DNA from 2 places in the Ottowia sp. SB7-C50 genome. Region 1 is predicted to be linked to the other one. Evidence: predicted binding sites of a transcription regulator. Region 1 holds the regulator's gene; the other holds the start of a gene.
What was found. The regulator sigma-54, encoded in region 1, starts transcription at its own class of promoters, with help from an activator protein. The targets are predictions, from matches to a motif close to TGGCANGNAANCTGCTTT.
Positions count from the first base shown of each region.

Region 2: the regulator sigma-54 is predicted to act here: its motif matches at 2,829-2,846, upstream of R0D99_RS00695 (pilin).

Region 1 is NZ_CP136995.1:325,416-339,914, forward strand. Features, by position in the region: gene R0D99_RS01530 (acyl CoA:acetate/3-ketoacid CoA transferase) at 1-121, shown strand, start outside; gene R0D99_RS01535 (hypothetical protein) at 331-945, opposite strand; gene R0D99_RS01540 (LysR family transcriptional regulator) at 1,148-2,125, shown strand; gene R0D99_RS01545 (DUF2214 family protein) at 2,136-2,585, shown strand; gene R0D99_RS01550 (ChbG/HpnK family deacetylase) at 2,593-3,450, shown strand; gene R0D99_RS01555 (glycosyltransferase family 39 protein) at 3,525-5,087, shown strand; gene R0D99_RS01560 (GtrA family protein) at 5,004-5,378, opposite strand; gene R0D99_RS01565 (glycosyltransferase family 2 protein) at 5,375-6,304, opposite strand; partial or broken gene argS (arginine--tRNA ligase) at 6,406-8,078, shown strand; gene R0D99_RS01575 (SPOR domain-containing protein) at 8,205-9,029, shown strand; gene R0D99_RS01580 (thiol:disulfide interchange protein DsbA/DsbL) at 9,281-9,916, shown strand; gene lptA (lipopolysaccharide transport periplasmic protein LptA) at 10,041-10,688, shown strand; gene lptB (LPS export ABC transporter ATP-binding protein) at 10,706-11,467, shown strand; gene rpoN (RNA polymerase factor sigma-54) at 11,553-13,244, shown strand; gene R0D99_RS01600 (THUMP domain-containing class I SAM-dependent RNA methyltransferase) at 13,297-14,499, shown strand, end outside.
Region 2 is NZ_CP136995.1:128,943-143,441, reverse strand. Features, by position in the region: gene R0D99_RS00710 (Wzy polymerase domain-containing protein) at 1-176, opposite strand, end outside; gene R0D99_RS00705 (O-antigen ligase family protein) at 184-1,251, opposite strand; gene R0D99_RS00700 (hypothetical protein) at 1,340-2,098, opposite strand; gene R0D99_RS00695 (pilin) at 2,188-2,760, opposite strand; gene R0D99_RS00690 (adenylate/guanylate cyclase domain-containing protein) at 3,071-5,350, opposite strand; partial or broken gene R0D99_RS00680 (FHA domain-containing protein) at 5,363-6,012, opposite strand; gene R0D99_RS00675 (Stp1/IreP family PP2C-type Ser/Thr phosphatase) at 6,125-6,886, opposite strand; gene R0D99_RS00670 (TerC family protein) at 6,916-7,602, opposite strand; gene sucD (succinate--CoA ligase subunit alpha) at 7,727-8,620, opposite strand; gene sucC (ADP-forming succinate--CoA ligase subunit beta) at 8,633-9,793, opposite strand; gene argC (N-acetyl-gamma-glutamyl-phosphate reductase) at 9,976-10,887, shown strand; gene R0D99_RS00650 (hypothetical protein) at 10,930-11,154, opposite strand; gene recX (recombination regulator RecX) at 11,117-11,590, opposite strand; gene recA (recombinase RecA) at 12,145-13,194, opposite strand; gene R0D99_RS00635 (MarR family winged helix-turn-helix transcriptional regulator) at 13,341-13,823, shown strand; gene R0D99_RS00630 (response regulator transcription factor) at 13,992-14,499, shown strand, end outside.

The sequences.
Region 1 (14,499 bases):
ACTGGTGGACGCCTATGCCGACGTGGTGCACCGCCTGATGGCGCAGCTGTACAAGCGCGTCACGCGCTACGGCACCACGGGTTTCATCAAGTCGCGGCTGAAGGGCGGATCGGGGGACTGATTGCTATGCTAATGGTAGCTGTCTGCGCTTTATGAGCAAGCGCTGGGCGATGTTTTGACTTAAAAAAACGGCGCCGTCGCGGTCGGACCACCTAGAGATTTGGCAGCAGACGCATCCAACACCAGCGCACCACCCTTCCGGCGGTTTCTTTCGCGTCCTTCGCGAAGCCTTCGCGCCCTTCGCGTCCGGTATTCCGTTTCCGGTCTGGCCTATTCCAGCGATTCGCGCACCGCTGGCACCGCCATCCACAGCGCGGCGATCCACAGCGGCGCCGACTGCACCAGCGCCAGGCCCATGCTGCCCCGTGCGGTCTTCCAGGCCCACGCGATGGCCACCAGCAGCAGCACACCGTGCAGCACCAGGGCCCAGCGCCGGCGCTGCATCAGCAGCCAGCCGACCGCGGCCGACCCGAGCCCGCAGCCCGCGTAATACCAGCCGCCGCCGCGCGTGGCCATGATGAGCCCGCCCAGCAGCAGCAGCACGCCCCAGGCCATCAGCACCATGCCCATCAGGCGCGGCGGGCCGTCGGCGCGCGCGCGGGCTTCGTCCTGGCGGGCGATCAGCTCCAGCTGGCGCAGCGCGTCGTCCGACGTCCTCGGCGCCGTCGTGGCAGGTGTCGACGGCATGGCGCGCGCAGGCGGTGCGAGGGGCGCGCGGGGCGCGGCCGGGCGGGCCGCTGCGGCCGCCGGGGGCGGCGCGGGGACAACCGGCTGCCCTTGGGCCGCCGCCGCGCGCATGCGGCCTTCCAACTCGGCGCGGGCGCGTCGGCTGCCGCGCTCGGCCAGCTTCTGCAACTGCGCCAGGCTCAGCGCACGAACGTCCACGCCGGCAGTGCCAGCAGAGGCGGGGGGGCGGTGCGGCGGACATGGATGTAACAAGACGCGACAGAATGGCCATGATCGCACAAGTGCGGGGCGTTGCGGCGCGGCACATGCGCAGGGGTTGGGGCAGTTCGCGGGCGTCGCTTGGCGTGCCGGCCAACAGCGCAGCGGCCTCGCGCCGGCGCGCGCTGCCGATAATTCCCCCATGGACAAGCTCAAGGCGCTGGAGACCTTTGCGTCGGTGGCCACGCGCGGCAGCCTCAGCGCCGCCGCGCGCGCCGAGGGCGTGGCGCCGGCGGTGGTCAGCCGGCGGCTGGACGCGCTGGAAGAACACCTGGGCGTGAAGCTGCTGGTGCGCACCACGCGGCGCATCGCGCTCACGCACGAAGGCACGGCCTTTCTGGACGACTGCCAGCGCGTGCTGGCCGAACTGGCCGCCGCCGAAGCCAGCGTCACCGCCGGCGGGTTGCAGGCCAGCGGGCACCTGCGCATCACGGCGCCCGCGGGCTTTGGGCGCCGGCACGTGGCGCCGCTGCTGCCGGCGTTCCGTGCCGAGCACCCGCGCCTGCGCATTTCGCTCAACCTGTCCGACCGCGTGGTCGACCTGGCGGCCGAAGGCTACGACTGCGCCGTGCGCGTGGGCGACCTGCCCGATTCGTCGCTGGTCAGCATCCGCCTGGCCGACAACCGCCGCCTGTGCGTGGCCGCGCCCGACTACCTGCGCCGCCGCGGCACGCCGCGCCATCCGCGCGACCTGCTGCAGCACGACTGCCTGGTGCTGTCCAGCGACGCCTCGCAGACGAGGGGCTGGGCGTTCCGCGTCCCGCGCAATGCCCAGGGGCCGGACAACGAACGCACCCCTGCCGGCACCGGCACGGACGACAGCGAGCTGATTTACCTGCGCCTCGAAGGCCCGCTGGACTGCTCCGACGGCCAGGTGCTGCACGACTGGTGCCTGGCCGGCGAGGGCCTGGCATGGCGCAGCACGTGGGAGGTAGAACAGCAGATCGCCGATGGCACGCTGGTGCCGGTGCTGGAGGCGTTCGCCGCGCCGCCCAACGGCATCTACGCCGTGCTGCCCCATGCGGTGCGCCACCTGCCACTGCGCGTGCGGCTGTGGGTGGACTACCTGCGCGCGCGCTACGGCGACCCGGCCTTCTGGCGCGGCGCGGCGGCGGGGTAGCATTCGCGCCATGACCGAAGCATGGCTTGCCTTCTTTCACCTCAGCGCGGTGCTGGGCTGGATCGTGTTCGCCTCCGCCCAGGCGGCGCTGTGCCGGCCCGAATGGCTGAACGCCGCCGCGCTGGCGCGCCTGCGCCGCCTCGACACGCTGCTGTGGGTCGCCACCGCCGCCGTGCTCGTCACGGGGCTGCTGCGTATCTACGGCGGCGCCAAGGGCGCGGCCTGGTACTGGGGCAACTGGCTGTTGCACCTGAAGCTGACGCTGTTCATCGTCACCGTCGTCATGATGCCCGGCACCACGCGGCGGCTGTCGCGCTGGGCGGCGCGCCACGCGGCCGACGGCTCGCTGCCCCCTGCGGGCGAAGTCAACGGCGTGCGCCGGCTGGTGATGACCGAAACCCACGTGGTGGCGCTGATCCCGCTGGCGGCGGTGTTTCTGGCGCGCGGCTTTGGCGGGTGACGGGCTGATGCCGGCGGGGCCGGGCGGCAAGCCCATCGTGCTTTGCGCCGACGACTACGCGCAGGACGCTGGCATCAGCGCCGGCATCCGCGCGCTGGCGGCGCAGGGGCGGCTGAGCGCCACCAGCGCCATGGTGCTGTCGCCGCGCTGGCGCGAAGACGCCGCGCCGCTGCGCGAACTGCGCGGCCAAATCGACGTCGGCCTGCACCTGGACTGGACCAGCCCGTTCGCCATCGCCGCCGGCCACGGCCTGCCGCTGGGCGCGGCCATGCGGCGCGCGCTGCTGGGCGGCTTCGACCCCGCCGCGGCGCGCGCCGAGATCGAGCGCCAGCTCGACGCCTTCGAAGCCGCCTGGGGCGCGCCGCCCAACCACGTGGACGGCCACCAGCACGTGCAGCAGTTCGCCGGCATCCGGCAGGCGCTGGTGGGCGCGCTGCAGCAACGCTACGGCGCGCACGCGCTGCGGCCGTGGCTGCGCATCTCGCGTGCGCCGCGCGGCCAGCGCGACCTGAAGGCGCGCGTGATCGCGGCGCTGGGTGCGGATGCTCTTGAAAAGATAGCTGCTGACGCAGGTCTGCCTTGCGCTCCGGGCCTGACAGGCATCTACGGTTTTGACGGCGACACCGCCAGCTACGCGCGCCGCCTGGCGGACTGGCTGGCCGCCGCGCCCGCCGGCACGGTGGTGATGTGCCACCCCGGTCTGGCCGAAGGCGCCGCCGCGGGCGACGACCCCATCGCCGCCGCGCGCCAGCGCGAATGGCACTGCCTGGCGGGCGACGACCTGCCGCGCGCGCTGGCCCAGGCCGGCGCGCAGCTGGCGCGTGGCAGCGCGTTGTACAGTGCGGCGCCCGCCTTGAACCCTTGAACCTGTGCTGCCGATGAGCCGACCCCCCCGATTCCGCACTGCCCCGCTGGCCGCTCGGCCTGCTGGCCTGCTGGGTGCTGCTGGTCTTGCTGGGCGCCGTGCGTCCGCTGGCCCTGCCCGACGAGGGGCGCTATGCCGAAATCAGCCGCTGGATGCTGGTGTCGGGCGACTGGCTGGTGCCGCGCCTGAACGGGCTGCCTTTCTTTCACAAGCCGCCGCTGCTGCACTGGCTGCAGGCCAGCGCCATGGGTGTGCTGGGCGCATACCCGTGGGTGGCGCGGCTGGTGCCGGCCGCGGCGGCGGGCCTGATGCTGGCGGGGCTGTTCGTTGCCACCCGGCGGCTGGTGGGCGAGCCGCTGGCGCGCCGCGCGGCGCTGATGCTGGCGCTCAGCCCCGGCTTTCTGCTGGGCGGGCAGTACATCAACCACGACATGCTGGTGGCGTCGTGGATCGCCAGCGCCATCTGGTGCTTTGCGCTGGCCTTCCTGCTGGCGGCCGACGATGGGCGCCCGCACGCCGGCTGGGCGCGCGCCGGCTTCGCGTGCTGCGCGTTGGGCATGCTGTCCAAGGGGTTGATTGGCGTGGCGCTGCCGGGGCTGGTGCTGTTCGTGTGGCTCAGCCTGGCGCGGCGCTGGCGGCAGGTGCCGCGCCTGCCGTGGCTGAGCGGGCTGGCGCTGTTTGCCGCCATCGCCGTGCCATGGTTCGTGCTGGCGGCGCAGCGCTATCCTGACCTGTGGCGCTACATGTTCGGCGCGCACCAGTTCGGCCGCTACACGGGCGGCGGCTTCAACAACCAGCACCCGTGGTGGTTCTACATCGTGGGGCTGCTGGCGCTGCTGTTCCCATGGCCGATTTTCATGCTGTTTCGGCGCCCGGCGCAGGCGGATGCAGCGCATGACGCTTCCAAAAATATAGCGAAGGACACCTTCCTGCTGGCCTGGGTCTGGCTGCTGGCGATTCTGCTGTTCTTCTCCATCCCGCGTTCCAAGCTGATCGGCTACGTGCTGCCGGTGCTGCCGCCGCTGGCGCTGCTGGCGGCGGCCGGCTGGCAGCGCGCGATGGCCGGCCGGCGCCACGAAGGGCGCTGGTTTGCGGCGCTGGCCGCGCTGCCGCTGCTGGTGGCGCTGGTCATCACGTTCGGCTTCGGGCCGAACCAGCGCCACCGGCTGACCGGTGACCTGGCGCGCGAACTGGCCTGCCGCGCGGCGCCGGGCGAGCCGATCTATCTGGAAGGCAGCGGCAGCTTTCCCTACGACCTGCCCTTCATCGCCGGCCTGACCGCGCCCCTGGTGGTGGCGCAGCACTGGCCGGCCACACGCGATGGCATCGGCGACAGCTGGGAGCGCGAAATGCTGGAGGCGGGTGATTTCGAGCCGGCGCGCGCCGCCCAGCTGATGCGCGCGCCCGATGCGCTGGTCGAGGCTGCCGCGCAGCCGCGGCGCTGGCTGGTGGCGCAGTCGCGCGTGAAGGATCAGGCCGGCGCGCTCATCGACTTCACCCCGCCGCCCGGCTGGCGCCGCGTGGTCGACGGCGACCGCTGGGACCTGTGGCAGTCAGCGCCGGAAGGCCCAGAAGCGGCTCAGCACGAACGTCTGCCCGGCTGCCACGACCAGCGCGGTAATCAGCGCCGGCCATGACGGCCAGCTGAAGACCCGCAGCAGCAGCACGAACACGGCTTCGTTGACGGCAAAGCCCAGTAGCGCCGTGGCGGCAAAGCGCCGCAGGCTCGTCCACAGGCCGGTACCGGCGTCCTGAAAGCTCAGGAAACGGTGGCCGAAAAAGCTGACGAAGAACGCCACCGCAAAGCCGGCGGCGTTGGCCAGCTCGGGCCACAGGGCGGACTGGAGCAGGCCGAACACCGCCGCGTGCGTGAGCGCCGCCGCCACGCCCACCACGCCGAACCACAAGCCGGTGCGTGCCGCGCTCATGCGTGCGGGTCTGCGGGCAGGCCCTGCCCGGTGCGCCGCGCCACCAGGTAGAGCGGGCGGCGCTTGACCTCGTCGTAGATGCGCGCCACGTATTCCGACAGCAGGCCGACGGCCATCAACTGCACGCCGGCCAGAAACATCATGCCCACCACGATGGTGGCGTAGCCCGGCACGGCGATGCCCAGCACGAAGTATTCGCCCACCACCCACAGGCCATAGCCCAGCGCCGCCAGCGCCAGCAGCACGCCGACCAGCCCCATCAGCCGCAGCGGCGCGGCCGAAAACGCCAGCAGGCCGGTGGTGCCCAGGCGGAAGGCGCCGCGCAGCCCGTAGTGGCTGTGGCCCGCCTGGCGCGGCAGCGGCTCGTAGTCCAGCGCCAGGCTGCGAAAACCAACCCAGGCGTACAGCCCCTTCATGAAGCGGTGCTGCTCGGGCAGCTCGCGCAGCGCGCGCACCACGCGCGCGTCCATCAGCCGGAAGTCGCCCGCGTCGGCTGGCACCTTGACGCGCGCGCCCCAGTTGACCAAGCCGTAGAACGCGCCGGCCAGCTTGCGGTGCAGGGCGGTCTGGTCGTCGCGCGTGCGACGCACGGCGTACACCACTTCGGCGCCCTGCTGCCACGCCTGCAGCATGCGCGGCAGCAGCGCCACCGGGTGCTGGCCGTCCGAATCCATGATGAACACGACATCCCCCTGCGCGTGGTCCAGCCCGGCAGACAGCGCGGCTTCCTTGCCGAAGTTGCGCGACAGCTGCAGCAGCACCAGCTGCGGGTGCTGCTGCTGAAGCGCAGTGACGACGGCCACCGTGTCGTCGCGGCTGCCGTCGTCCACCACGATCAGCTCGACGGCGGGTGACAGCGCCTGCAGCGCGGCCAGCACCTCGGGCACCACGCGCGGCAGGCTGGCGGCCTCGTTGTAGGCCGGCATGATGCAGGAAAGCCGTGGCGGGCGGGGGTCGGTCGCGTTCACGGTGCGTATCATGCCGCCATTCGGCGGGCGCGCCGTGGCCGCCCCCGTAGAATTCGCCGATGCAATCCGTGAAGAATGAGTTGCTTGGCGCCCTGGCGACCGAGCTGGACCGAATCTCGCCCGGCGCCGGCGACAAGGCCGCCTTCGAATCGCCCAAGCAGGCGGCGCACGGCGATCTGGCCGTCACCGCCGCCATGCAGCTGGCCAAGCCGCTCAAGACCAACCCGCGCGCGCTGGGTGAACAGCTGAAGGCCGCGCTGGAGGCCACGCCCGCCTTCCAGCGCTGGGCCGACGCCATCGAACTGGCCGGCCCCGGCTTTCTCAACATCCGCCTGAAGCCCGCCGCCAAGCAGCAGACGGTGTGTGAAGTGCTCTCAAAAAAAGAGCTGTATGGGCAGTCTGGACAAGCGCCAGGCCGTGTTTTGGTTGAATTCGTCAGCGCCAACCCAACCGGCCCGCTGCACGTCGGCCACGGCCGCCAGGCGGCGCTGGGCGACGCCATCTGCAACCTGTTCGCCACGCAAGGCTGGCAGGTGCACCGCGAGTTCTATTACAACGACGCCGGGGTGCAGATCGAGACGCTGGCCAACTCGGTGCAATTGCGCGCCAAGGGCCTGAAGCCGGGCGACGCCGGCTGGCCCGAGGCGGCGTACAACGGCGACTACATCGCTGACATCGCGGCAGACTTTCTGGCGAAGAAGACCGTGCAGGCCGACGACCGCCGCTTCACCGCCAGCGGTGACGTCAATGACCTGGACGGCATTCGCCAGTTTGCCGTCGCCTACCTGCGCCACGAGCAGGACAAGGACCTGCACGCCTTTCGCCTGGCCTTTGACGAGTACTACCTGGAATCGAGCCTGTACACCTCGGGCCGCGTCGAGGCGGCGGTGCAGAAGCTCGTCGCCAGCGGCCACACCTACGAGCAGGACGGCGCGCTGTGGCTGCGCAGCACCGACTACGGCGACGACAAGGACCGCGTCATGCGCAAGTCCGAGGGCGGCTACACCTACTTCGTGCCCGACGTCGCCTACCACATCACCAAGTGGGAGCGCGGCTACCCCAAGGTCGTCAACATCCAGGGCACCGACCACCACGGCACCATCGCCCGTGTGCGCGCCGGGCTGCAGGCGGCGGGTGTCGGCATTCCGGCCGGCTACCCCGACTACGTGCTGCACACCATGGTGCGCGTGGTCAAAGGCGGCGAAGAGGTCAAGATCAGCAAGCGCGCCGGCAGCTACGTCACGCTGCGCGACCTGATCGAATGGACCAGCGCGGATGCGGTGCGCTTCTTCTGCTCAGCCGCAAGCCCGACACCGAATACACCTTCGACGTCGACCTGGCGGTGCAGAAGAACAACGACAACCCGGTGTATTACGTGCAGTACGCCCACGCGCGCATCTGCTCGGTGCTGGATGCCTGGGGCGGCGACTTGGGCACGCTGGCCGATGCCGATCTGGCGCCGCTCGACACCCCCGCCGCGCAGGCGCTGATGCTTCAACTGGCCAAATACCCCGAAATGCTGACCGCCGCCGCGCAGGACTTTGCCCCGCACGACGTCACCTTCTACCTGCGCGAGCTGGCCGCCAGCTACCACAGCTACTACGACGCCGAGCGCATCCTGGTCGATGACGACACGGTGAAAAAAGCCCGCCTCGCCTTGGTCGCCGCCACCGCGCAGGTATTGCACAATGGCCTGTCGGTGCTGGGCGTGTCGGCCCCCGCCCGGATGTAACGCGTTATCCCACCATGATTTTTCATTTCCGTCCGCACCGCATGCATGCAGTGAAAGTGAACCGAGTGGCCGCGGAGCAGGCCATGCCAGCGACCGCCGTGGCCGGGCTTGCACCGGCCACTGTCGGTGCCTCCTCTCTGGGGGGAAGGCGCGCAGCAACTCAAGGGGGGAGGCACTTTCCTCGGCGTCATCCTGGGCGTGGTCTTCGGCCTGGCCGTGGCGCTGGGCGTGGCCATCTACGTCGCCAAGGTGCCGGTGCCGTTCGTCAACAAGAACACGTCGCGCACCAGCGGCCAGGACGCGGCCGAAGCCGAGAAGAACCGCGACTGGGACCCCAACGCGCCGCTGCGCAACCGCAATGCGGCCAAGCCCAGCGGCGGCGGCACCGTCAGCAGCGGCACCGTGGCGCCCGCGCCCGAGCCGGCGCCCATTCCGGCGCCGGCCGAAGTGGCGCGCCCCGCGCCCGCCGTGGTCAAGCCGGCAGAGGTCAAGCCCGCCGAGGTGAAATCGGCTGAAACGAAGCCGGCCGAAAGCAAGCCGGCCGAAACGAAGCCGCCGCGCACGGCGGAAAGCAAGCCTGCCACGCGCGCCGCCGACAAGGCGTCCGAGCCGCCCCCCGTGGCCACGCGCCCGCCCCGCCCCACCTCGAACGACCCGCTGGGTGACCTGGCGGCCGCCCGTTCCGGCAACGCGCCCGCCGCGCAGACGGCCGAAGCGTTCACTTACTTCGTGCAGGCCGGCGCGTTCCGCACGTCCGAAGACGCCGACGCGCAGCGCGCCCGCCTGCAGCTGATGGGCGTCGAGGCCCGCGTGACCGAGCGCGAACAGTCCGGCCGCACCGTCTACCGCGTGCGCGTCGGGCCGTTCCAGAACAAGGACGCCGCCGACCGGGTGAAAGACCGCCTGGATGGCAATGGCTTTGACTCGGCGCTGGTGCGGGTGCAGAGGTGATCCCCCAAAAGCTAATCCCCCTGTGGCGCCTGCGGCGCCTTCCCCCCGGTGGGGGACAACGCTGGCGGCCGGGGCAAGCCCGCTCCGCGGCGTTCTCGAATGGCCTGCTCCGCGGCCCGTTTTCAGGGCTTGCTGCGCAGCCCTGGGGTGAGAAGTTGACAAATTCTTCACACGGTGGCGCCGTGGTGAGCGGAACTCGCCGGCAGCGCAGCCACTCTGATGCCTGTTGAAAGAAACGGAATCCTGATCCCATGAAACGTCGTGAATTTGCCCTGGGGGCCACCGCCTTTGCCCTGCCCGGCCTGCTGGCCCTGCCTGCCCATGCCCAGTCCGGTCCGGGCTACGTCACGCTGAAGGAGCGCGCGCCGGTGGAGTCGCCCGCGGGGCAGATCGAGGTGATCGAGTTCTTTTCGTACGGCTGCTCGCACTGCAAGAACTTCGAGCCGATGTTCAGCGCCTGGAAGAAGGCGGCGCCGAAGGACGTGAACGTGCGCCTGGTGCACGTGGGCTTCCAGACCAGCTTCGAGCCGCTGCAGCGCATCTACTACGCGCTGGAGACCATGGGTCCGGCCGCGCTGGAAAAAGTGCACGGCAAGGTGTTCGACGCCCTGCAGACCGAGCGCAAGCGCGTCGACAAGCCCGAGGTGCTGTTCCCCTGGATCGCCGAGCAGGGCGTGGACCGCGCCAAGTTCGAGGAAGCCTACAAGTCCTTCGGCGTGGCCAGCAAGCTGCGCCGCGCGGTGCAGTTGCAGGAGGCCTACAAGGTCGAAGGCACGCCGGCGCTGGGCATTGCGGGCAAGTACTACACCGACGGCTCCATGGCCGGCGGATTCGAGCGCATGATCCAGATCGCCAACAACCTGATCGCACAGGAGCGCAAGCGCTGATCGCGGCGCCGCGCGTGCCCCCCAAAGCCCGCCCTGGCGGGCTTTTTTCATGCGCACGCCGCGGGCCGGCCGGTCGAACCGCCCTACAATGAAACGCATCGATCAAGCAAAAAGCGTGCCTTTGATGAAGCACCCGTTTTTTACCTCTGTAGCTGCGCTGGCGTGGGCGATGGCCTTGGCCCTGGGCGCGACGTCGGCCTGGGCCGAGCGCGCCGACCGCGACAAGCCCATGAACATCGAGTCCGATGCCCTGCGCTATGAGGATCAGAAGCAGCTATCCACCTTCACCGGCCGCGTGGTGGTGACCAAGGGCACCATCGTGATGCGCGGCGCCCGGCTGGAAGTGCGGCAGGACGCCAACGGCAACCAGTTCGGCACCATGTTCGCCGAGCCCGGCAAGCGCGCCTTCTTCCGCCAGAAGCGCGAAGGCGTCGACGAATTCATCGAAGGCGAAGGCGAAACCATCGAATACGACGGCAAGGCCGACACGGTGCGCTTTCTGCGCCGCGCCGAAATGCGCCGGCTGGCCGGCGCCACGCTGCAGGACCAGGTGCTGGGCAGCGTGATCGTCTACAACAACACCACCGAGGTCTACACCGTCGACGGCGCGCCGCGCGCCGATGGTGCGCCTTCGGCCGCGCCGGGCGGCCGCGTGCGCGCCACGCTGGCACCGCGCAACCCCAGCGGTGCCGCGCCCGCCGCGCCGCCGTCGGCGCCCGCTGCCGTGCCGCTGCGCCCGGCCGACCGGCTGCCAGCAGGGGCAGGCGGGTGAAGGTGGCGGTCGCGGAAATGCCGGCGGTCGATGCGGGCCAGAGCCGGCTGGCAGTGCGCGGCCTGCGCAAGAACTACGGCGCGCGCCGCGTGGTGCACGACGTGTCGCTCGACGTCGCCAACGGCGAGGTGGTGGGCCTGCTGGGCCCCAACGGCGCCGGCAAGACCACGTCGTTCTACATGATCGTCGGCCTGGTGCGCGCCGACGCGGGCAGCATCACCATTGATGGCCGGTCGATCGAGCACATGCCGATCCACCAGCGCTCGCGCCTGGGCCTGTCGTATCTGCCGCAGGAAGCGTCGATCTTCCGCAAGCTCACCGTGGCCGAGAACGTGCGTGCCGTGCTCGAATTGCAGGTCGGCCCCGATGGCCGCGCGCTGCCGCGCGCCGAGATCGAGCGCCGCCTGACCGAGCTGCTGGAGCAGCTGCACGTGAATTCGCTGCGCGATTCGCCCGCGCCGGCGCTGTCGGGCGGCGAGCGCCGGCGCGTCGAAATCGCGCGCGCGCTGGCCACGCAGCCGCGCTTCATCCTGCTGGACGAGCCATTCGCGGGCATCGACCCCATCGCCGTGATCGAGATCCAGCGCATCATCGCCTTCCTGAAGGACCGCGGCATCGGCGTGCTGATCACCGACCACAACGTGCGCGAGACGCTGGGCATCTGCGACCACGCGGTCATCATCAGCGAAGGCCGCGTGCTGGCGACCGGCACACCAGCCGACATCGTCGACAACCCCGAGGTGCGGCGCGTCTACCTGGGCGAGCATTTCAGGTTGTGACAGCTCACGCCCCTGAGTCGCTGGCGCGCCTGCCCGCCGCTGCTGCGCGAGGGGGCACAAGGCCGATGCCCGCTGCAAGGACCGCATGAAGCCCGGCCTGTCGCTGCGCGTTTCGCAGCATCTGGCGCTGACGCCGCAACTGCAGCAGTCGATCCGCCTGCTGCAGCTGTCCACGCTGGAACTCGCCAGCGAAGTCGAGCAGATGCTGGACGACAACCCGTTTCTCGAGCGCGAGGACGACGCCGCGCCGCGCGAGGAATTCGGGCTGGCCCGTGCCGACACGCGCGTCAGCGAAGGCGACCGCATCCATGAAGCGGCGTCCACCACAGACGACCCCAGCGCCGCCGGCGACGCCCCCGTCGACAGCCTGTTGCCCGACAGCTGGGACGGCGACGGCAGCGTCGAGGTCACGCCCGACGACAGCGAATGGGGCGGCGATGCCCCGGCGCGCGCCCGCGGGGCGGACGGCGACGACGAACTGGACCCGGGCGAGCGCGGCGGCCCGCACGAGTCGCTGACCGAGCACCTGCACCGCCAGGCGCTGGCATTGCGGCTGTCGCCCGAAGACCGGGCGGCGCTGCACTTTCTCATCGAGTCGCTGAACGACGACGGTTATCTGGAAGACTCGCTCGCCCAGCTGGCCGCCACGCTGACCGACGAGGGCGACGACCTGGAGGAGCTGGAAGAACTGGTGCACCGCTTCAGCCTGGCGCTGAAGCTGCTGCAATCGCTGGAGCCGCCCGGCGTGGGCGCGCGCCACCTGGCCGAATGCCTGACGCTGCAATTGAAAAGCCGCCAGGCCGAGCGCGACGTGCCGGCCAGCGAGCAGGCGGTGATCGCCAGCGCGCTGAAGGTGTGCGCCCAGCCCGGTGTGCTCGACCTGCTGGCGCGGCGCGACGCGAAAAAGCTGGCGCAGCTGACGGGCGACGCCGAAGACGCGGTGCGCGCCGCCATGGCGCTGATCGCGCGGCTCGACCCCAAGCCCGGCCGGCCCTTTGCCGACGTCGAGCGCAACGCCATCGTGCCCGACGTCATCGTCACCGCCAGCGGCGCGGGCGGCGTGCAGCGCTTTCGCGTACAGCTCAACCCTGACGTGATGCCGCGCCTGCGCGTGCACGACCTCTACGCCAGCGCGCTGCGCGGCGGCAAGGGCGGCGAAGGCCACCAGGCGCTGGCCAGCCGGCTGCAGGAAGCGCGCTGGTTCATCAAGAACATCCAGCAGCGCTTCGACACTATCCTGCGCGTGGCCACGGCCATCGTCGAGCGGCAGCGCAACTTCTTCGTGCATGGCGAGGTGGCGATGCGCCCTATGGTGCAGCGCGAACTGGCCGATGAACTGGGCGTGCACGAATCGACCATCTCGCGCGTGACCACCGCCAAGTACATGGCCACGCCGCGCGGCACGTTCGAGCTGAAGTATTTCTTCGGCTCCGCCCTGGCCACCGAAGCCGGCGGCAACGCCAGCAGCACGGCGGTGCGCGCGCTCATCAGGCAACTGATCGCCGCCGAAAATGCCAGCCAGCCGCTGTCCGACAGCAAGATCGCGGACATGCTGAAGGAGCAAGGCATCGACTGCGCGCGCCGCACCGTAGCCAAGTACCGCGAGGCGCTGCGCATTCCGGTGGCGAGCTTGAGGAGGACGGCCCCCCCCCTGAGTCGCCTGCGGCGCCTTCCCCCCAGGGGGACGCCGCTGGTCGCCGGGGGGGGACCCCGGCTTGGGCGGCCCGCGCATGGCCTGCTCCGCGGCCATTTGACATGGCCGCGCGGGGGCGTGTGATCGAGGCTGGCGCATGGGGCATCATTGGCGCTTGCTGGATTCCCACACCTCCATGACATTGCTGACCCTGTTTCTTCCCTGCGCCGGTGGCGTCGAGGGTTTTCTTGCTGATGAGGTGCACGGCCTGAGCGGCCTGGTGGGCCAGGACTTGCTGACGGTGCGCGGCGGTGTGCGCGTGCGGGGTGACTGGGCGTTGATGCAGCGCTTGAACCTGCACAGCCGCCTGGCGCAGCGCGTGCTGATCGAGCTGGCCCATGCGCCGTACCGCGACGAGCAGGACCTGTATGCGCTGGCAGCGGGCGCGGCGTGGGAGGACTGGTTTGCGCCGCAACAGACCTTCCGCGTCGACCTGACGGCGCAGGCGAGTCCGCTCAAGAGCCTCAACTTTGCCACCCTGCGCGTGAAGGACGCGGTAGCCGACCGGTTTCGCGCCCACGCGGGCGGCGTGCGCCCCAGCATCGACACGCACGCGCCGCAGGTGCGCGTCGTCGCGCACCTGGACGCCACGCACGCCACGCTGTACATCGACACCAGCGGCGAGCCGCTGTTCAAGCGCGGCTGGCGGCAGGACAAGGGCGACGCGCCGCTGAAGGAGACGCTGGCCGCCGCCATGCTGGCCGCCAGCGGCTGGTGGCTGCCGGCCGAGCGGCGCGTGGTCGACTCGCCGCTGTACGACCCCTGCTGCGGCAGCGGCACCATCGTCATCGAGGCGGCGCAACTGCGCCTGGGCCTGCCGGCTGGCGGGCAGCGGCGCTTCGGGTTCGAGCGCCTGCGTCCGTTCGACGCGGCGCAGTGGAATGCTATAAAAAAAGAAGCTGCTCACGCTGATCAGGCAAGCGCTGGAGGCGCTTTGGGCTTGAAGGATGGCGCCATTCACGTGTTCGGCAGCGACGTCGCCCACCGCATGGTCGACTTTGCACAGCGCAACGCCGAGCGCGCCGGTGTCGCCCACGCGGTGCAATTGCGCGGCGGCGACGCGCTGCAGCGCATGCCACCCACCGCGCAGCCCGGCGTGCTGCTGATGAACCCGCCGTATGGCGAGCGCATCGCCGCCGCCGGCGTGGCGGGGCAGAAGGGGCACGGGCGCGAAGCCTTTCAGAGCGGCACGTTGGCCCACCAGCGCGGCGCCGACGGCGCGGCCCGCACGGCGGCCGAAGTCAATGCGGGCGATGAGTTCTTCACGCGCCTGGCCGCGCACTGGAAGAGCCACTACGCCGGCTGGACGGCCTGGTTGCTGACGCCCGACCTGAAGCTG
Region 2 (14,499 bases), 200 kb from region 1:
GCATACAGCCACGAGCGGCGCGCGTGGCCCATGGCGTCTGCGCGGTAGGGCGCGGCGCGCTCGTCGGCCGGCAGGTAGATCTGGCTGATGCGGTGGTAGTCCCAACCGGCGTAGGCCACTGCGGCCAGCAGCCCCGCGGCCAGCGCCCCGCGCGCGACGCCCGACCCGGCGGCCAAGTTGCCATCATTTTGATAGCTGTCTGCGCCGACCTGGCGCGCGCGATTGGCCCAAAGCAGCCACACACAGGATCAGCGCCGCGATCTGGAACGGCGCGTACCACAGCGGATATTCCACCCCGCTGTGGATGCCGATCACCGCCAGCACGCCCCAGGCCAGCTGCCGCGTCGCATTCGCTTCGGCCCACGGGCGGCCGCGCCACACCGCCCAAACCAGCGCGGCGCAGGCCAGCAGCGCCGCCGGCACGCCCAGCTCCACCGCCAGGTGCAGCGGCAGGTTGTGCGCGTTGTCCAGGATGTGGCAAAAGCGCGGGCCGTCGTACAGCGTGGTGTAGTGCGCGTAGGCCAGCTCGCCCCAACCCCAACCGAGCCACGGCTTCAGCGCGATCAGGTGCAGCACGTTGCGGTACAGGATCAGCCGGCTGCCGCAGGTCGATTCGGCATGCTGCAGGCGGTCCACCAGCGCGCGGCCGGCCAGCCCCTCGCTGTCCTGCAGCAGCCACGGCAGCGCCAGCGCCGCCAGCGCAAACATGGTCAGCGCCCCCACCGCCGCCAGCGCCGCACGGCGCGCTGAGCGGCCGCCGCGCCAGCCCCACCACAACGCCAGCGCCACCACGGCCAGCAGCTCCACCAACCCCACGCGCGACGCCGTCGCCGCCAGCGCCACCAGCAACAGCGCCCCCACGCCCGCTGCCGCACCCCAAGGCAAGACGCCCCGCGCACGCAGCCAGCGCAAGGCCAGCAGTCCGATCGCCAGCAACGTCGCCAGCTGATTCGGCTGGCGCAGATTGCCAAACGCCTGCCCCGGCTCTGCGATGTTCACCCAGGGGTAAAACGGCGCCTCGCGGTTGAAGTACTGCAGCAGCGCGATCAACGCGCTCACCCCCGCCGCCGCCGCCCACCCCGTGGCCGCCGCCAGCGCCGCCCGCTCAGGCTGGCGCGGCCACAGGGCCAGCAGCACCGCCGCCACGCCGGCCGACACCAGGTACGGCAGCATCGACGACAACGGGCCCAAGGTGAATGGCCAGAGCCAGGGCAGCGCCACCAGCAAGGCGCAGAGGGGAACGAAGGGCATGGGGGAATTGTGCCGAACCGCCTTTCAGTACTGAGCAGGGCCGGTGCGCTTCATGGCGGCCACACACCAGCCCCACTGGATCACACCGCTAAAACCCGTCGACTGGGGCGTAACCAACCATCCTGACGCCACGATCCAGCAGCGCGACCCAGTCCTTGTTTTTGCTGGACGTCAGGGGCAGATAGGTCAAATTGTCCATGTCGTGCCCCGTCTTTTTTGCCGCTTCGCGCAGCAGTTCTGCGGCTTCCGGGCGCCGCGCAATCAGTTCTGCAAGCGGTTTGGTGCGCTGCGCCATTTCATGGGCTTGCTCGGACATGGGCACCCAAAGGTTCGGGCGCATCGCTGGCGAGATACCTGCCAACCCCAACTCCACGTTCTGAAAAAAATCAGCGTTGCTGGCCGCACGTCGCGTGGCGACTTCCATCACACCCCACGCTGGCAACGCTTGAAAACCCTTCGGTGCCTTGGGAAGCGAATCACCGTCAATTTCGTTGGCGGTCACCACCACCAGACGATCCACCTCAAACCCAAGGACTGCCGGCCGGGCCACCCAGACGCTGTGCATGCCATAGGCCAGTGCCAGGATTTGCACCAGTCCTATCAGGCCGAAGTCCAGCATGCGCTCGCGCAGTGACTTTTTGGGGCTGGCCACAATGAGCGTGAGCAGCGGCCCACACACCACATCGACGGCAAGAACAAGCAGATAGATACCTGTCACCCCGAGCATTTGCCGGTACGGCATGGGATACCAGAGGCCGAACACCACGAAGGCCGACATCGCCGCCACGAAGGACGAGATAACAAGATGCCGCAGGGCATACCGGCCAGCAAAGCGAAAGCGCGTCATGGGGAAATCTGTCGAAACACAAACAACAAGGCGCCCGAAGGCGCCTTGTTGTTCATCATGCCTTAAGCCGTAAGGCTCAGCCGTTCATCTCAACGGCATTCGGCCGGCGCATACTTGGCAGGGAGCGTGCCTGTGACCCTGTTCGCCAGCCCGCGGCCCGTTGCGGCCTGGTTGGTGACGCTGGCGCATGCCCAATCAATAGCGCCTTGGGACGTGGCGACCGGCGTAATCCCATTGACATTGGGCGAAAACACCACGGTATTTCCGTTCAAGCCCGTCGGAATACCGTTACCAGCGGTTGCAGCCACTGCTACCGAAACCACCCAGTTGGCCAGCGTGTTATCTGTAGCGGCACAATCGGCAGCGGTGGGGGTTAAAACTGTAGCGCCGACGCAATAGTTGACGACGTACTTTGACGCTTTCTGAGCAAACGGGGTCGCATTGATGGACGTTGCCACCGAACTCAGGCCGGTCAAGCCATCGGACTGAAAACCTTCGCTCAGCGCGCTCTTGGCGCTGGACGCCGCGATGACGGCTTCGCTGACCTTTGCACGCACCGTGTAGTCCTGATAAGCCGGCAGCGCAATGGCGGCCAGGATACCAATGATCGCCACGACGATCATCAACTCGATCAGGGTGAAACCTTTTTGGATGGCTTTCATTTCCGATTCCTTCAAGAAAAAATGGACATTGGGAGACGTTGCAAGTGCGTCCGTCGCACACCTTGTGCATTGCATACGGCGTGCCAAGGTCGGAATGCGCTCTATTTCGTATCCGTTTTCACGGCTTGAGGCGATTTGCGACAATTTGCGACGCCCTGTCACGGGCTCACCGGCGACAAAGTTGGCTCACCGCCGCCCAGTGGTGAGGGGGACGACAATTTTTGTCAGCTTTTTGCGTACGGAAGCAGCGCTTCGAATACAACCATTTTGATAGCAGCATGTGCTTTGCACATGAGCATGAAGGGGCGATTTATTGGGTATCTTGGCGCTGAGACGTGGCCACTGGCGTTTGCTTGGCGCCGAATACCGTCGTTCCGTCCCAGTCGGCTTCTGAAGCGCTGTCTTGCCGGGCCGCCAGCCGTTCAGCATACAAGTCCAGCAGACGACTGTCGGGGTGGCGCTGCTGCAGCGTGGCAAGCCGTGACCGGAATTCGCCAAAGCGCCCGGCGCGCCACAGCGACAGGGTTTGCTGCCACTCGGCCAGTTCGGCTTGCAGCGCAGCGTCGGCGGCGCCTTCAGCGGCGCGGGCGGTGTAGATGGCCACGGCCTGGTGGCGGCCTCGGACGCGCACGCGGTCCAGCTCCTGCCAGACGTGGCCGCCGGCGGCGCTGTGCTCCACGGTGGCCTGGGTAGCGACCAGGTCAACGCCGTACAGACGCGTGAGGTCCTGCAGGCGGGCGGCCAGGTTGACGGCGTCGCCGACGACGGTGTAGGCGCGGCGCAGGTCCGAGCCCATGTTGCCGACCGAGACGACACCGGTGTTGATGCCGATGCCGACGGCCACGGGCGGCTCGCCGCGCGCCAGGCGTTCGGCGTTGAGCTGGCGCAGGGCGTCGATCATGGCCAGCGCGGCGTCGACGGCGCGGCGGGCGTGGTCGGGCATGGGCACGGGGGCGCCCCAGAAGGCCATGACGCAGTCGCCCATGTACTTGTCGATGGTGCCATGGTGCGCGCGGATGACGTGGCTGAGGCGGGTCAGCACGTCGTTCAGCAGCGCCTGCAGCGCCAGCGGCTCCATGGTTTCGGACAGGGTGGTGAAGCCGTGCAGGTCGCAGAACATCACCGTCAGCTCTTCGGCGCGCGCCTGCATGCTGTAGCGCTCGGGGTTGCGCACCATCTGGCGCACCAGCTCGGGCGGGACGTAGGTGGCGAACTGCTGCGCCAGCTCGCGCTTGGCCCGGCTTTCGACGAAATAGCCCAGTGCCATGTTGACGGCCAGGGCCGTGAGCGTGAGCGCCAGCGCGCTGGCCAGCGGCAGCACCAGCCCAGCGCCCATATACAGGCCGGCGTCCAGCGCCAGCAGGCCGCCCAGCACGGCGATGCCCAGCGCCAGCGCGCCCGACACCGGCAGCATTGGCAGCCCGAAGGCCAGCAAGACGCCCAGCAGCGCCAGCAACACCACTTCGTAGCCCACCGCATAGTCGGGCCGCACGGCGATGCGGCCGTCGAGCATGCCGGAGATGAGGTTGGCGTGTACTTCGACGCCGGGATAGACCTCGCCAACCGGCGTGGCGCGCAAGTCCATCAGCGCCGGGGCGGTGAAGCCCAGCAGGACGTAGCGGCCTTTCAGTGCGCCGGGCGCGAGCCGGCCTTCCAGCACGTCGATGGCCGAGACGTAGCGAAACGAGCCGCCGCGCGGACCGCCCGGCCCCCGGAAGGGCACCAGCGCGGTGCCGCGCGCGTCGACGCGCACGCGCAGTGGGCGCGCGCCTTCGCCCAGCACGATGGTCGCCAGGGGGCCGCCCGGCTGGCCGCCGACGCGTTGGGTGCGCAGGGGCGGGTCGCCGCGGCCGACGCGCAGCATGGCCAGCGACAGGGATTCATACAGGCCGCCGTCGAACGCGGCGACCAGCGGCGCGGCGCGCAGCAGGCCGTCGGCGTCGGTCACGGCGTTGAAGAAGCCGGCGCCGCGGGCGGCCTGGGTCAGCGCGGCGATGTTGCTGCCGTAGCCATTCCATTGCAGCATGCCGGGCGGCGCCGGTGCGAGCGGCGCCACGGGCGGCGGCAGCGTGCCGGAGCGGCGGCCATCGCGGTCGCTGCTGAAGTAGTAGCCCAGCACGGCCGGGGCGCGGCGCAGCGTGTCGGCCAGCACGCGGTCGTGATCGAGGCCCGGCTCGGCGCGCCGCAGCCAGTCGACGAAACCGGCGTCGCCCTGCAGCTCGCCGCGCGCCAGGCCCTGCAGGTGGGCCAGGCCCGAGCTGCCGTCGGGCTCGGCGAACACCACGTCCAGGCCCAGCGCGGCCACCTGCTGGCGCTCGGCCAGTTCGCGCACCAGGGCGGCCACGCGCGCGCGGTTCCAGGGCCACTGGCCCAGGCGCGCCAAACTCGGCTCATCGACGTCGACGATGACCACGCGCTCGTCCAGGCCGCGCGGCATGGTCAGGCGCAGGCGCGTGTCGTACAAGGCGCTGTCCAGCCGGTGCAGCAGGGGCAGGCTGAACAGGCCGGCGGCGTGCGCCAGAGCCAGCAGCGCCAGCAGCGCCGTGGCCAGCACACGCTTGCGGTGGCGCCGGAGGGTCGTCCAGGCCATGCGCGCGTGACGTCAGCGGTCGATGAACTCGAGCCGGACGCCGCCGAGGTCGATCTGGTCGCGGTTCTTGAGGGTGATGGGCCCGGCGTCGGTGCCGACACCGTTGACCGATGCCACGTACTGGCCCTTGACGTGGGCCAGGTCGAAGCCGTGCGGCCTGCGCGTGATGGACGCCACGGCCACGCCGGGCTTGCCCAGCGTGGTGACCACCTTGGTCAAGGCCATCTCGCGTCCGGCGGACGTGCCGTTGATGACCCGCACGCGGGGGCCGGTGGCATCAGGCGATCCGGCCAGGGTGCCAAGTCCGAGTCCAGCGCCGACGCGCCGCCCGCTGCGGGCGCCGAAGCGGCGGGCTGGACGGCGGCCCGCGCCGCGTCGCTGTCGAGGAACCTGATCTTGTACTTGCCAATTTCGATGAGGTCGTCGTTGGCCAGCAGCTGGCTGGCGACGGGCTTGCCGTTGACGTGCGTGCCATTGGTGCTGCCCAGGTCTTCCAGCGTCACCCGGCCGTCGGACATCTGCAGCAGCGCATGCTCGCCGCTGACGGCGAGGTTGTCTATGACGATGTCGTTGTAAGGCCGCCGGCCCAGGGTCGAGCGGTCCTTGGTGAGCTGCACTTCCTTGACGACGATACCGTCGATCGAAACGATCAACTTGGGCATGAACGGATCCCCTGACTTTTGGCAACTGATTGTAAGTACGAAAAGTCCGTGCCAGTCACGGCCGAGCCCACCGAAAGCGCCCAGCAGCCTTATGGCCGCGCCATTGCGACCGTCAGGCCGTCTGCTCGGGCAGACCGGGCACCCCGATCAGCACCACCGACACATTGTCGCGTCCGCCGCACGCGTTGGCGCCGTCCACCAGGCGCTGGCATCGGTCTGCCAAGGGTTCATCGCTGTCCAGCAGGGCGGCAATGTCGTCGTCGCCCAGCATGTCGTTCAGGCCGTCGGAGCACAGAAGCAACACGTCGCCCGGCGCCATGGGCGCGTCCGTCAGCTCAAGCAGTACCGTGTCTTCGACGCCGAGCGCGCGGGTCACCAGGTTGCGGTTGCTCGAAACCGCCGCTTCGGCGGCGGTGATGAGTCCGATGTCGAGCTGCTCCTGCAGCAGCGAATGGTCGCGCGTGAGCTGTACCAGGCGACCCTCGCGCCAGCGATAGGCGCGCGAATCACCGACGTGCCCGATCACGGCCACGCCATCGCGCAACACCGCCATGACGAGCGTCGTGCCCATGCCGGTGTAGGCGTCGTTGGCGTGCGCTGCCTCGTAGATGGCCCGGTTGGCCTGGTCGACACAGATTTCCATGGCGCGCCGCACGTCGCGCGCCCCGCCGTCGGCCTGCGCCAGCCAGCGCGCCAGATCGGACGCGATGAGGTCAACCGCCATGGCGCTGGCGACCTCGCCCGCGTTGTAGCCGCCCATGCCGTCGGCCAGCACCGCCACGCCGTGGGCCGGATCGACCCGCACGGCGTCTTCGTTGTTGGCGCGCAGGCGGCCGACGTCGGTCAGCGCCGCAAAGCGGTAGTCAGACGACACGCAGGGACAGGGCGTTTGCGGCCCCACGCTCACGCGCTGGCCCGGGACGCGCGCCGCTGCAGCCAGCGCCCCAGAAACACCACCACCACGGCGCCCGCCACGGCGGCGGCGTAATGCATCCACGGATACGCTTCGACGACGCCATGCAGCGCCGTGTCGTTGATCATGGTTTCACCGCCGACCCAGCCAATGAGCGCGGCGCCCAGCACGACGATGATGGGAAACCGCTCCATCAGCTTGATCATCATGGTGCTGCCGAAGATGACCAGCGGAATGCTGATGGCCAGGCCCAGAATCAGCAGCGTGGTATTGCCCTGTGCGGCCGCCGCGACGGCGATGACGTTGTCCAGGCTCATCACCAGGTCGGCGATCAGGATGGTGCGGATGGCCGTCATCAGGTTGCCCTGTTCCTTGTCGTGACCGCCTTCGCCTTCGTCGTCTTCGCCCAGCAATTGCACGCCGATCCACAGCAGCAGCAGGCCGCCGATGACCTGCAGATAAGGCAGGGCCAGCAGCTTGGCCGCCACCACCGTCAGGATCACGCGCAGCACCACCGCGGCGCCCGAGCCGAACAGCACCGCCTTTTTCTGCTGGTCAGGGGGCAGCGAGCGCGCCGCCAGCGCAATGACGACGGCGTTGTCGCCCGACAGAATGATGTTGATCCAGATGATCTTGACCAGGCCGATCCAGAAGTCGGGGCCGAATGTCATTTCCATCGATGTCTCCTGCGCTTGCTGATGACGACAAAGCGCTCCTGGGCGGATCGCCCGGAGCGCTTGGCTTTGTTTTGAAGGGCGTCGGCGGCGCCTGTGCGTGCAGGCGCGCTGCCGGAGGCGAAGCTTACAGCATCGCCTTCAACAATTTGCCCATTTCCGACGGGTTGCGTGTGACCTTGAAGCCACACTCTTCCATGATGGCCAGCTTGGCGTCCGCGGTGTCGGCGCCGCCAGAGATCAGCGCGCCGGCGTGGCCCATGCGCTTGCCGGGAGGGGCGGTGACGCCGGCGATGAAGCCGACGATGGGCTTCTTCATGTGGTCCTTGCACCAGCGCGCGGCATCGGCCTCGTCGGGGCCGCCGATCTCGCCGATCATGATCACGGCATCGGTGTCCGGGTCGTCATTGAAGGCCTTCATGACGTCGATGTGCTTCAGGCCGTTGATCGGGTCGCCGCCAATGCCCACGGCGGTGGACTGGCCGATGCCCAGCTCGGTCAGCTGCGCCACGGCTTCATACGTCAGCGTGCCCGAGCGGCTGACCACGCCCACGCGGCCGGCCTTGTGGATGTGGCCGGGCATGATGCCGATCTTGATCTCGTCGGGCGTGATGATGCCGGGGCAGTTGGGCCCGAGCAGCAGCGTCTTCTTGCCGCCCTTGGCTTCCTTCTCCTTCATCTTGTTGCGCACGTCGAGCATGTCGCGGATGGGGATGCCCTCGGTGATGCAGACCACGAAGTCGAGGTCGGCCTCGACGGCTTCCCAGATGGCGGCAGCGGCGCCTGCGGGCGGCACGTAGATGACCGAGCAGGTAGCGCCGGTTTCCTTGGCGGCGTCCTTGACGGTGGCGAAGATCGGGATGTCGAAGATCTTTTCGCCGGCCTTCTTGGGGTTCACGCCGGCAACGAAGCAGTTCTTGCCGTTGGCGTATTCCTGGCACTTCTCGGTGTGGAACTGACCGGTCTTGCCGGTGATGCCCTGGGTGATGACCTTGGTGTTCTTGTTGACAAAGATGGACATGTTCAGGGCTCCTTACTTGACGGCGGCGACGACTTTTTGCGCGGCTTCGGCCATGGTGTCGGCGCTGATGATGGGCAGGCCCGACTCGGCCAGCATCTTCTTGCCCAGGTCTTCGTTGGTGCCCTTCATGCGCACCACCAGCGGCACCTTCAGGTCGACCGCGCGGCTGGCGGTGATGACGCCCGTGGCGATGGTGTCGCACTTCATGATGCCGCCGAAGATGTTGACCAGGATCGCCTTGACCTTGGGATTCTTCAGCATGATCTTGAAGGCCTCGGTCACCTTCTCGGGCGTGGCGCCACCGCCGACGTCCAGGAAGTTGGCCGGCTCGGCGCCGAACAGCTTGATGGTGTCCATGGTCGCCATGGCCAGGCCCGCGCCATTGACCAGGCAACCGATGTTGCCGTCGAGGCTGATGTAGGCCAGGTCGAACTTGCTGGCTTCGATCTCGGCCGGGTCTTCCTCGTCCAGGTCGCGCAGGGCCACGATCTCGGGGTGGCGGAACAGCGCGTTGCTGTCGAAGTTGAACTTCGAGTCGAGCGCGATGATGTTGCCCTTGCTGTCGCGGTTGAGCGGGTTGATCTCGACCAGGCTGGCGTCGGTGTCCATGTAGCAGGTGTAGAGCTTCTTGAACACGTCGACGGCCTGCGCCGTGCTGTCGGCGGGGATGCCGATGCCGTCGGCCAGTTCCTTGGCCTGCGCGTCGGTCATGCCGGCCAGCGGGTCGACGAAGACCTTGATGATCTTCTCGGGCTGGCTGTGCGCCACTTCCTCGATGTCCATGCCGCCTTCGCTGGACGCGATGAAGGCGATCTTCTGCGTCGCGCGGTCGGTGACGACCGAGACGTAATATTCTTTCTGGATGTCCGCGCCGTCTTCGATGTACAGGCGGCGCACTTTCTGGCCCTCGGGGCCGGTCTGGTGCGTCTTGAGCTGCATGCCCAGGATCTGCGTGGCCAGTTCCTTGACCTGTTCGATCGATTTGGCGACCTTGACGCCGCCGCCCTTGCCGCGGCCGCCGGCGTGGATCTGCGCCTTGACCACCCAGACCGGGCCGCCCAGCTTCTGCGCTGCCTCGACGGCCTCCTGCACGGTGAACGCCGGGATGCCGCGTGGCACGGGTACGCCGAATTGACGCAGGATCTCCTTGCCCTGGTATTCGTGGATCTTCATGAAGGCCTCTGGGGGTGATTGAGTGAAGGATTGAGCGGGCCGGGCCGCATGGCAGGTCGCTGGCTCGACCCCGAAGGCCGAATGCAAGCTGCTGCGCGCGAATGTATCATGGTGCGATGCACCAATTGTGCGCCTGGGGCTTACGCACCCATGACGCAGCAGCGCTGACAGGAAGGACTGAAATGGCAAAGGTTTTCATCGACGGCGAGGCAGGCACCACCGGACTGCAGATTCGCGAGCGCCTGCAGGGCATGCCGGGCGTGGACGTGGTCAGCATCGACCCCGCGCGCCGCAAGGACCCGGAGGCCAAGCGCGCCATCATGGCCGAGGTCGACCTGGTCATCCTGTGCCTGCACGACGACGCCGCGCGCGAATCGGTCGCCATGATCGACAGCCTGACGGGCAAGAAGCCGCGCATCATCGACGCCAGCACCGCCCACCGCGTGGCGCCCGGCTGGGTCTACGGCTTTCCGGAACTGTCGCGCGACCAGCGCGCCGCCGTGCAACAGGCCGAGCGCGTGGCCAACCCCGGCTGCTACGCCACCGGCGCCATCGCGCTGCTGCGCCCGCTGGTCGATGCCGGCCTGCTGCCGCCCGATCACCCGATCGCGCTGCCGTCGGTCAGCGGTTATTCCGGCGGCGGCCGGCAGATGATCGAGGCCTACGAAGCCGGTGGCGCGCCCGCCTACGAGCTGTACGGGCTGGGCCTGAAGCACAAGCACGTGCCCGAAATCATGGAATACGGCCGCGTCACGCGCCGGCCGATCTTCGTGCCGGCGGTCGGCAATTTCGACCAGGGCATGCTGGTCGAGTTGCCGCTGCACCTGGACCTGCTGCCCGGCCAGCCCGACGCGGCGCGCCTGCTGGACGCCTACCGGGCGCACTACCGCGGCGCCGAGGCTGTGAGCGTGGAAGACGCGCCCGAATCGGGCAAGCTGGACGCGGTGGCGCTCAAGGGCACCAATCAGCTGGAAATCCGCGTCTTCGGCAACCCCGAGGCACGCCAGGCCCTGTGCGTGGCGCGGCTCGACAACCTGGGCAAGGGCGCCAGCGGCGCCGCGGTGCAGAACCTGAAACTGATGCTGGGCGTCTGACCCGGCGACCGCGCCGCACAACGGCCCGCGCGGCCAGCGCGGTCACCGCGGACTGAGGATGAATGCGGCGGTATCGGCAAACTCGGCGGCGAGTTCGCTGCCCACTTGCTCGGCAATGGCGTCGACCAGCGGGTTGAGGTGCGGCAGCAGTTCGTCGAGCGTGAGGGCGCGTTCGATCTTGCGGCTGTAAGCGATTCCACCTTCGCCCAGGTGGCGGCGCGCTAAAGCTTCAGGCGGAGTCGTCTTCGCCCGCTCCGCCCAACACACGGCGCGCGATGTCGCCGGAAAAGCCTCGCCCGGCCAGGAAACGCCATTGACGGGCGCGTTCGGCGGCATCGGAGGGCAACTGGCCGAACTTACGGCGCCAGACCTCTTTCGCCCGCGCCAGTTCGGTGGCGCGCAGTTGTTCGGCGGCCTCGGCCATCACCGGGGCGGACAGGCCCTTGGCGCGCAATTCCTGCATCACGCGGGCGCCGCCCAGTCTGTTGGCACGGCGGTGCAGCACCGATTCGGCCACGCGCCCCTCGTCGATGAAGCCCTTGGCCGTCAGTTCGTCCAGCACCTTTTCAATGGCGTCTGGCGCATCGTCATCGGCCATATGGCGGGCCAGCTTGGCCGCCAACTCGGTGCGCGAGTGCTCGCGCGCCGCCAGATAGCGCAGCGCCCGGCCTTTGAGCGAGATGCGCGACGGGAGGGATGGCATGGCGATTACTATGATTTCAATAGCTTAATACGTTACTGAGCAAGCGCTGGGGGCCGATTGGATGCTGCACTGGGCCTTTGGCGAGGAGCGTCGCACGGCAAGTGCGCCCCGGACTGCGCCGCCGCAGGTCGCCCGGCAATGCCGGACGACTCGCGGAACTTGTTGGCGCCGGTACACCGCGCTCCGGCTGATTGATCCCATAGCTATCCACTTGAACAACTCCGCTCACAGCGTCACTCCCGCGAAGGCGCGAGTCCAAGGGGCATTTGCAGGCATCGCGGCGGGTTGATGCATGGATTCCCGCCTTCGCGGGAATGACGAAATTGGTCCTGTCGTTTACGTCGACGCAATAACTTGCGCTTCGCGGGTGTCAGCGTGAGGTGAAATTGCGTCCACCTCGGCTTGCGCCTCAGTCACGTCGTCTTGCTTCACCGCGGGTCGCCCGGCGATGCCGCGCGAATGCGAACACGGTTGTAGCTTCGGCCCGGCCGCTGACGCGGCCTTCACGTCGGCTGCGTCGACATGACGCCTGTGCTGAAATCGCGCACCTCGGCTCACGCCTCCGGCGCGTCGGCTTGCGCCGCCGCCGGTCGCCCGGCGATGCCGAGCGACTCTCGCACCTTGTTTTCAATCTCCCTGGCCAGTTCGGGGTTCTCGCGCAGGAACTCGCGGGCGTTGTCGCGGCCCTGGCCGATTTTTTCGCCCTGGTAGGCGTACCAGGCGCCGGATTTGTCGACCACCTTGGCGGTGACGCCCATGTCGATGATCTCGCCCTCGCGGCTGATGCCTTCGCCGAACAGGATGTCGAACTCGGCCTGCTTGAAGGGCGGGCTGACCTTGTTCTTCACCACCTTGACGCGGGTTTCGTTGCCGATGGCCTCGTCGCCCTTCTTGAGGGTGCCGATGCGGCGGATGTCCAGGCGCACCGAGGCGTAGAACTTGAGCGCGTTGCCGCCCGTGGTGGTCTCGGGGCTGCCGAACATGACGCCGATCTTCATGCGGATCTGGTTGATGAAGATCACCGTGCAGTTGGTCTTCTTGATGGTGGCGGTGAGCTTGCGCAGCGCCTGGCTCATCAGGCGCGCCTGCAGGCCGGGCAGGCTGTCGCCCATGTCGCCTTCGATCTCGGCCTTGGGCGTGAGCGCGGCCACCGAGTCGATCACGACCAGGTCGACGGCGCCCGAGCGCACCAGCGAATCGACGATTTCCAGCGCCTGCTCGCCGGTGTCGGGCTGGCTGATCAGCATGTCGGACAGGTTGACGCCCAGCTTTTGCGCGTAGGCGGTGTCCAGCGCGTGTTCGGCGTCGATGAAGGCGCAGGTGCCGCCGAGCTTCTGCATTTCGGCAATGACCTGCAGCGTGAGCGTGGTCTTGCCCGAGCTTTCCGGCCCGTAGATCTCGATCACACGGCCGCGCGGCAGGCCGCCCACGCCCAGCGCCACGTCCAGCCCCAGCGAGCCGGTGGAGACGACCTGGATGTCCTCGATCGCTTCGCCCTCGCCCAGGCGCATGATGGTGCCCTTGCCAAACTGCTTTTCGATCTGGGCCAGCGCGGCCTGCAGGGCCTTGGCTTTTTCGGTCTTGTCGGCGACGGCCATGTCCATGATGAAATCCTCCGGTGAATCAATGGGTTACCCGCATGGAGCGGGGGTGGCAGCCGGTTTGAACTGGATGCTTGAACAGGACTGTATATCAATACATTGGATCGAGTAAACTGAAATTTAAGTCAGTTTACCTTATCATATCGGCCATGCCTGCTGCGCCCCTTGACATGACCGACGACCGCTGGCGCCAGAGCCACCTGGGGCGCCTGCTGGGCGAGGCCATGCGGCGCTTTGACGCGCGCGTGCTGCAGTTGATGACGGTGAGCGAGCAGGCGCCGCTGGCGCTGGCCCATCTGGCGGCGCGCGACAAGGTGGGCGCGGCGCACATCCACATCACGCGCCACCTGCCGCTGGCGGGCGCGCGGCTGACTGAGCTGGCGCAGCGGGCCGGCATGACCAAGCAGGCGATGGGCGACCTGGTGGACCAGTGCGAGGCCTGGGGCCTGGTGGCGCGCCAGCCCGACCCGCTGGACGCGCGGGCGCGGCGAATCGTGTTCACCCCCGCCGGGCTGGACTGGCTGGCGGCGTTCCGCACGGCGCTGACGCAGGCTGAAGCCGAATTCCGCGCCGCTGTGGGCGACGAGGTGGCAACGGTGGTGGCGCTGGGGCTGGAGGCCTATGCGCGTTGAGGTCCGCCCCGCGGGCGCGTGCGCCGATTCAGCCCCGAAACCCGCGTCCACGGATGGCGCCCAGCGCCCGCCCGGCCGTCCATGCCACACTGGCGGGGCGCGCCGCGTCCATCCCGCCTAGAATTTCCCTGCTGGCGCAACCACAACGACCCTGAGGAGACAAAAGTCATGCGCATTCTGATCGCCGAAGACGACCAGGTGCTGGCCGATGGCCTGATGCGCAGCCTGCGCAATGCCGGCGCCGCGGTCGACCACGTGGCCAGTGGCAGCGAAGCCGATACCGCGCTGCTCACCAACACCGAATTCGACCTGCTGATCCTTGACCTGGGGCTGCCGCGCCTGCACGGGCTGGAGGTGCTCAAGCGCCTGCGCGCGCGCGGGCAGACGCTGCCGGTGCTGATCCTGACCGCCGCCGACAGCGTGGAAGAGCGCGTCAAGGGGCTGGACTACGGCGCCGACGACTACATGGCCAAGCCGTTCGCGCTGAGCGAGCTGGAAGCGCGCGTGCGCGCCCTGACGCGGCGCGGCATGGGCGCGGCCACCTCCACCATCAAGCACGGCCCGCTCGAATACGACCAAACCGGCCGCGTGGCCAGCATCGACGGCCGCATGATCGACCTGTCGGCGCGCGAGCTGGGCCTGCTGGAAGTGCTGCTGCAGCGCAGCGGCCGGCTGG